One region of the Rhodoferax sp. BAB1 genome, then DNA from elsewhere that is predicted to be linked to it. Evidence: riboswitches for the same ligand, from Rfam matches in the RefSeq annotation. Region 1 holds a riboswitch; the other holds the start of a gene.

The links. A riboswitch is a leader RNA that binds a small molecule or an ion and turns the genes downstream of it on or off. The one in region 1 is predicted to bind S-adenosylhomocysteine.
Region 2: it holds a riboswitch for S-adenosylhomocysteine, as region 1 does, so the genes downstream of both, metH (methionine synthase) here and ahcY (adenosylhomocysteinase) in region 1, are expected to answer to the same signal.

The regions. Positions count from the first base shown of each region.
Region 1 covers NZ_CP054424.1:75,168-78,575, reverse strand. The annotation lists gene HTY51_RS00340 (TlyA family RNA methyltransferase) at 1-698, opposite strand, end outside; gene ahcY (adenosylhomocysteinase) at 698-2,128, opposite strand; S-adenosyl-L-homocysteine riboswitch at 2,200-2,314, opposite strand; gene HTY51_RS00330 (nitronate monooxygenase family protein) at 2,358-3,392, opposite strand.
Region 2 covers NZ_CP054424.1:3,299,289-3,302,696, forward strand. The annotation lists gene metH (methionine synthase) at 1-1,439, opposite strand, end outside; S-adenosyl-L-homocysteine riboswitch at 1,461-1,528, opposite strand; gene HTY51_RS16015 (hypothetical protein) at 1,660-2,265, opposite strand; gene HTY51_RS16020 (RNA methyltransferase) at 2,406-3,408, opposite strand, start outside.

The DNA.
Region 1 (3,408 bases):
AACCAGTCCTGCACCGCCAGGTCCAGGGCCGCGCAGGCATCGCGCAGGCGCTGCTCGACAAAGGCGTAGAGCGAGGCATCGCGCACGATGCCGCCCTTGCCCACCTGGCCCGGCTGCAGTTCGAACTGCGGCTTGACCAGCATCAGCAGGTGGCCGCCGGACTTGAGCAGCGGCACCACGGCCGGCAGCACCAGGGTCTGCGAGATGAAGGACAGGTCCCCCACCAGCAGGTCGAAGCCTGTCTCGAGCACCTCGTCCCCAGCCAGGGCCTCGGCGATCGCCTCGGGGTCACGCGCATTGACCTTCTCGATGCAGAGCACGCGGGGATCGTCGCGCAGGCTGGCGTGCAATTGCGCCTGCCCCACGTCCAGCCCCACCACGCGCTCGGCCCCTGCCTGCAACAGGCAATCGGTGAAGCCGCCGGTGGACTGGCCGACATCCAGGCAGGTGCATCCCTGCACCGACAGGCCGACGCGCTGGAGCGCGGCCTCCAGCTTGAGGCCACCACGCGAAACGTAGCGGGCTTCGGCGTCGTCGAGCAGGCGCAGCTGCGCGTCGTCCGGCACCTCATCGCCGTTCTTGGCGACACGTTTCCACGCCTCGCCCTGCAGCCACTCCACCCCACCCGCGATCAGGCGCTGGGCCTGGGAACGGGTGCTGGCGAGTTGGCGCTGGACCAGCAGTTGATCAATGCGCATCAATAACGATACGTATCCGGCTTGTACGGGCCCTGCTTCGGCACGCCGATGTAGGCCGCCTGCTCGTCGCTCAGCTCGGTCAGCATGGCGCCGACCTTCTTCAGGTGCAGGCGCGCGACCTTCTCGTCCAGGTGCTTGGGCAGCACATAGACCTTGCCCTGTTCGTAGAAATCGCTGTGCGTGAACAGCTCAATCTGGGCAATGGTCTGGTTGGCGAAGGAGGAGCTCATCACGAAGCTCGGGTGACCCGTGCCGCAGCCCAGGTTCACCAGGCGGCCCTTGGCCAGCAGGATGATGCGCTTGCCGTCCGGGAAGATCACGTGGTCCACCTGGGGCTTGATCTCTTCCCACTTGCACTTGGTCTCCAGCGTGGCGACCTGGATCTCGTTGTCGAAGTGACCGATGTTGCAGACGATGGCCTGGTCTTTCATCTTGGCCATGTGCTCATAGGTGATGACGTCCTTGTTGCCGGTCGTCGTCACGAAGATGTCGGCCTTGTCGGCGGCGTACTCCATGGTCACGACCTTGTAGCCTTCCATGGCAGCCTGCAGGGCGTTGATGGGGTCGATCTCGGTCACCCAGACCTGGGCGGAGAGGGCGCGCAGGGCCTGGGCCGAGCCCTTGCCCACGTCGCCGTAGCCGGCCACGCAGGCCACCTTGCCGGCGATCATCACGTCGGTGGCGCGCTTGATGCCGTCCACCAGGGACTCGCGGCAACCATAGAGGTTGTCGAACTTGCTCTTGGTCACCGAGTCGTTGACGTTGATGGCGCGGAACATCAGGGTGCCCTTGGCGGACATTTCCTTGAGGCGGTGCACGCCGGTGGTGGTCTCTTCGGTCACGCCGATGATCTGGGCGCCCTTGCGGCTGTACCAGGTGGGGTCCACGGCCAGCTTGGCCTTGATGGCGGAGAACAGCTCGCGCTCTTCCTCGCTCTTGGGGTTGGCGATCAGCGAGGCATCCTTCTCGGCGTTCTTGCCCAGGTGCATCAGCAGGGTGGCGTCACCGCCATCGTCCAAGATCATGTTCGGGCCTTCGCCGTCCGCGCCCTTGGGGCCGAAGTCGAAGATGCGGTGGGTGTAGTCCCAGTAGTCCTTCAGGGTCTCGCCCTTGTAGGCGAAGACCGGCGTGCCCTTGGCCACCAGGGCGGCGGCGGCGTGGTCCTGCGTGGAGAAGATGTTGCACGAGGCCCAGCGCACTTCGGCGCCCAGGGCTTCCAGCGTTTCCACCAGCACCGCTGTCTGGATGGTCATGTGCAGGGAGCCGGTGATGCGCGCGCCCTTCAGGGGCTGCTTGGCCGCGAACTCTTCGCGGATGGCCATCAGGCCGGGCATCTCGGTCTCGGCGATGCGGATTTCCTTGCGGCCCCAGTCGGCCAGCGTCAGGTCGGCAACAACGTAGTCTTGGGCGGGTTTGAGAACGGCACTCATGGTGTACTCCTGCTAAAGGTTGAACACCACTGGCTGTGCAAGGGGAAGGCAGACTCACCTCACAGCAAACCAGTGGGTGAGCGCAGTTGGAAGGCGGGGCACTGGGTAAGCCCCAGCCCCGGGTTCCGAGCCTCACCCGTCGGCCTGGTGAAACAGGCGGGACGAGCTGCAACGCTCCTCGGAAAGGCGTGATTATACGGAGCCTGAAGCTTTTGCGCTGGTCAAGCGATCAAGGGCTGGCCAGCTCACGCGTCAGCTGCGCCGCCGGCACCGGACGGCAAGCACTGGTGTTTTGCCCAGCCCAGAGGGGCGAGAAATCCCCGTTGCCCGCGGCTTCCGCTTTGGCTCGCAGGGGGGCCACTGCCGCCGTGGCCAGCGGGAAGGCGGGGGCCATGGCATTCATCGGGCCCTGCTCACGCATCAGCCGGGTCAGGATGCCGCGCGCCGGGCGGCCGGTGTAGAGATTGGTCAGGGCCGTATGCGTGGCCGCCGGGCTCTGCAGGGCGGCCCGGTGCACGGCGCTGGTGGTGGCTTCCGGGCACAGCAGGTAGGCCGTGCCCACCTGCACCCCTGCCGCACCCAGGGCCAGGGCAGCCCGCACACCAGCGGCATCGCTGATGCCGCCGGCGGCGACCACCGGCACCCGCACCGCCCGCACGACCTGCGGCAGCAGCGCGAAGGTGCCGACCTGGGTGCTCAGGTCCTCGCTCAGGAACATGCCGCGGTGGCCGCCGGCTTCCAGCCCCTGGGCAATGATCACGTCCACGCCGCGCGCCTCCAGCCAGCGCGCCTCGTCCACCGTGGTCGCCGAGGACAGGATCTTGGCGCCCCAGCTGCGTACGCGCGCCAGCAAGGATTCATCGGGCAGGCCGAAATGGAAACTCAGCACCGGCGGCTTGAATTCGGCCAGCAGTTCAGCCGTAGCGGCATCAAAAGGCAGGCGGCCGGGTCCCGTGGACAGGGTCGCCGGGTCGATGTCGAACTCGCGGTAGTAGTGGGCCAGGTTCTGCCGCCACAGCGCCTCGCGCATCGCATCCGGGGCCGGCGGACGATGGCAGAAGAAGTTGACGTTGTAGGGCCGGTCGGTCTGCGCGCGGATCTTGCCCAGCTCGGCCCGCATCGCGTCCGGCCCGAGCATGGCGCAGGGCAGTGACCCCAGCCCCCCGGCATTCGAGACGGCAACAGCCAGCGCACTGTCCTGCACGCCGGCCATGGGCGCCTGGATGAGGGGCAAGGCCATGCCCAGTGTTTGCTGAAGAACCATGGATGCCTCCTGTCGC
Region 2 (3,408 bases), 600 kb from region 1:
AGGCCGACGATGTCCGCGCCCTCGACCTTGGCCATGGCCAGGATCTCGTGGCAGGGCACCATGACGCCCATGTTGATGACCTCGAAGTTGTTGCACTGGAGCACAACCGTGACGATGTTCTTGCCGATGTCGTGCACGTCGCCCTTGACGGTGGCGATCACGATCTTGCCCTTGGCGCGCACGTCCTGGCCGGCGGCTTCCTGCTGGCGCTTCTCTTCCTCGATGTAGGGGATCAGGTGGGCCACGGCCTGCTTCATCACACGCGCGCTCTTGACCACCTGGGGCAGGAACATCTTGCCGGCGCCAAAGAGGTCGCCGACGATGTTCATGCCGTCCATCAGCGGCCCTTCGATCACGTGCAGCGGGCGCCCGCCCTGGGCCAGGATGGCCTGGTAGGCCTCTTCGGTGTCGGTGGTGATGTGGTCGGTGATGCCGTGCACCAGCGCATGGCTCAGGCGTTGCGCCACCGTGCCGCTGCGCCACTCGTTTTTCTTGCTGTCGTCCTTGGCCGCGCCCTTGGCGGTCTCGGCGATCTCGACCAGGCGCTCGCCGGCGTCAGGGCGGCGGTTCAGCACCACGTCTTCCACACGCTCGCGCAAGGCGTGCTCCAGATCGTCGTAGACGCCCACCATGCCGGCGTTGACGATGCCCATGTCCATGCCGGCCTTGATGGCGTGGTACAGGAACACGGTGTGGATGGCCTCGCGCACCGGGTCGTTGCCGCGGAAGCTGAAGGAGACGTTGGACACGCCGCCGCTGACCTTGGCGCCGGGCAGGTGGTGCTTGATCCAGTGCGTGGCCTCGATGAAGTCCACGGCGTAGTTGTTGTGCTCTTCGATGCCGGTGGCGATGGCAAAGATGTTGGGGTCGAAGATGATGTCCTCGGGCGGAAAATCGACCTCCTCCACCAGGATGCGATAGGCGCGCTCGCAGATCTCGATCTTGCGTGCATAGGTGTCGGCCTGGCCTTTCTCGTCGAAAGCCATGACCACCGCGGCCGCGCCGTAGCGCTTGACCAGCCGGGCCTGGCGCTTGAACTCCTCGACACCCTCTTTCATGGAGATGGAGTTGACGATGCCCTTGCCCTGGATGCAGCGCAGGCCGGCCTCGATCACGCTCCATTTGGAGGAGTCGATCATGATGGGCACGCGCGCGATGTCGGGCTCGCTGGCGATCAGGTTCAGAAAACGCACCATGGCGGCCTGGCTGTCCAGCATGGCCTCGTCCATATTGATGTCGATGACCTGGGCGCCGTTTTCCACCTGCTGGCGCGCGACGGCCAGGGCTTCCTCGAACTGGCCGTTGAGGATCAAACGCGCAAAGGCCTTGGAGCCGGTGACGTTGGTGCGTTCGCCGATGTTGACGAAGAGGCTGTCGGCGCCGATGAGCACCGGCTCCAGGCCGGACAGCTTCATGGGAGGGACGGAAATTTCGGACATGGGCTCACCTGGAAAACATGAAACAGGTGAGCGTCGTTGAGTCATCCAAGCCTGACGACACGGCGGCCGCTGCAACGCTCCTTGGAAGAGCCGTGATTCTACGCGCTGTATGCGTCAGGCGCGGTGGGGGTGCTGAATGAGGCCTGGGCACGCAAGGCCGGCCTCACTGAGGCACTGCACCGCGCGTAAGCCCCCGGCGATGGGGGCGGGCCACCAAGCTTCAGTAGTAGAACATCAGACCGAGCGCGACATGGCTGCCATCACGCTTTCTCGTGTCCCAGCTTGCATCCTTGGCCTTGAAACTCTCGTTCACGTAGCGCAGGTACATCCCGATCACAGGCTGTCGGTCAGACTTGGATGGTGCGCCGAAGAGATACTGTGCCTCCCCCACCGCGCCCGTGGAACTTTCATACGCCTTGTGCAAACCTTCGTACGTGCCGCCGCCCTGCATCTTGGCGCTTTGCGATTTACGCGCACCGAGTCCCAGCCGGAATTGCTCGGTCACTGAATAAAAGCCCAGCAATTCCAGAGGTACACGGGAGAACACGAAGTTGGCGTCCGCGCCATCTATGCTGTCTCGGTGGTAACCCATGCTGCCCTGGATTGCAAACCGGTCCGACAAGCGAACATCCCCGCCCAAGGCCAACGTTCCACCTCGCCCGGCCCTCAGATTCCAGGGCTCGCCGGAAGGGAGCCAAGTTCCGCTGAGTACCGGATCCCCGCCAACGGCATAACCAACACTGCCAAAGAAACGCAGTGTGGGTGCATCGGCCTGCGCGACCACGGCGGCGCAAGCGAGCGCGAGCCCGATCAGACTCTTCTTCATGGATTTCCTCCCTGGATATCATTAAAAATCTCGCAGTGATTTTTCCATGCCTGTCGCAGCGGTCCAAGCCATACACGCATCAGGGCCCGCAATTTGTTGTTAAGCCACCACCCGGATGCACCGCATCCATCAGCACGGGCTTACGTTGAACGCACGGAAATGACACGCCGCTCACCCGCAGCCCGCGCCCGCAACTGACCGCAGCCACCGTCCACATCCTGCCCGGCCGACTGGCGCAGCTTGGTCAGGATGCCGCGCTGGTGCAGCTGGCGCGCCAGTTCGACCGCCTGCGCCGTGTCGGGTCGACGATAGGGCATGCCTTCCACGGTGTTGTAGGGAATCAGGTTGAGGATGGCGTATTTGCCATGCAGCAGGCGCACCAGGCCCTCGACTTCCTCATCCGTATCGTTGATGCCTTCGAGCAGCGTCCACTGGTACTGGATAGGGTAGCCGCTGGCGCGTGCATACCGTTCGCCCACGTCTACCAGCTCTTCGGGCGACATGCGTGGCGCACGCGGCAGCAAGCGGGCGCGCAACTCGGCCCGCGTGGTGTGCAAGGAGAGCGCCAGCGCCGGCCTCACCTGCCCTTCGCCGCGGCTCAGCAAAGCCTCGAAAGCACGCGGATCGCCCACGGTGGAGAAGACCAGGTTCTTGTGGCCGATGTTGCCGGCCGTGCCCAGCAGGTCGATGGCCTCCAGCACGTTGTCCAGGTTGTGTGCCGGTTCGCCCATGCCCATGAACACGACGCGCTGGACCGGGCGGCGCTGGCGCGCCAGCGCCACCTGGGCCACGATCTCGGCGCTGCCGAGCTGACGGATCAGTCCGGTGGTGCCGGTCATGCAGAACACACAGCCCACGGCACAGCCGACCTGGGTGGAGACACACAAAGCCGGTGTACGGCCTGGCGGCATGTGCACGCTTTCCACCAGCTGGCCGTCGGCCAGCGCCACGACGCGGCGCTGCGAGCCGTCCTCGCCCGGGTGCTCCGAATGCACGGTCGCCAGCGCCGCCAGCTCCCGCTCGAGCTCCGGCAAGGCCTGCCTGAGCGTGGTGGGCAAGAAATTCTCGATCGGCCGGCTGCCGTGCGTCTGCGGTAAGGCCTGCGACCAAAGGCGCAGCACGCGATGCTCGTGACGGGGGTTG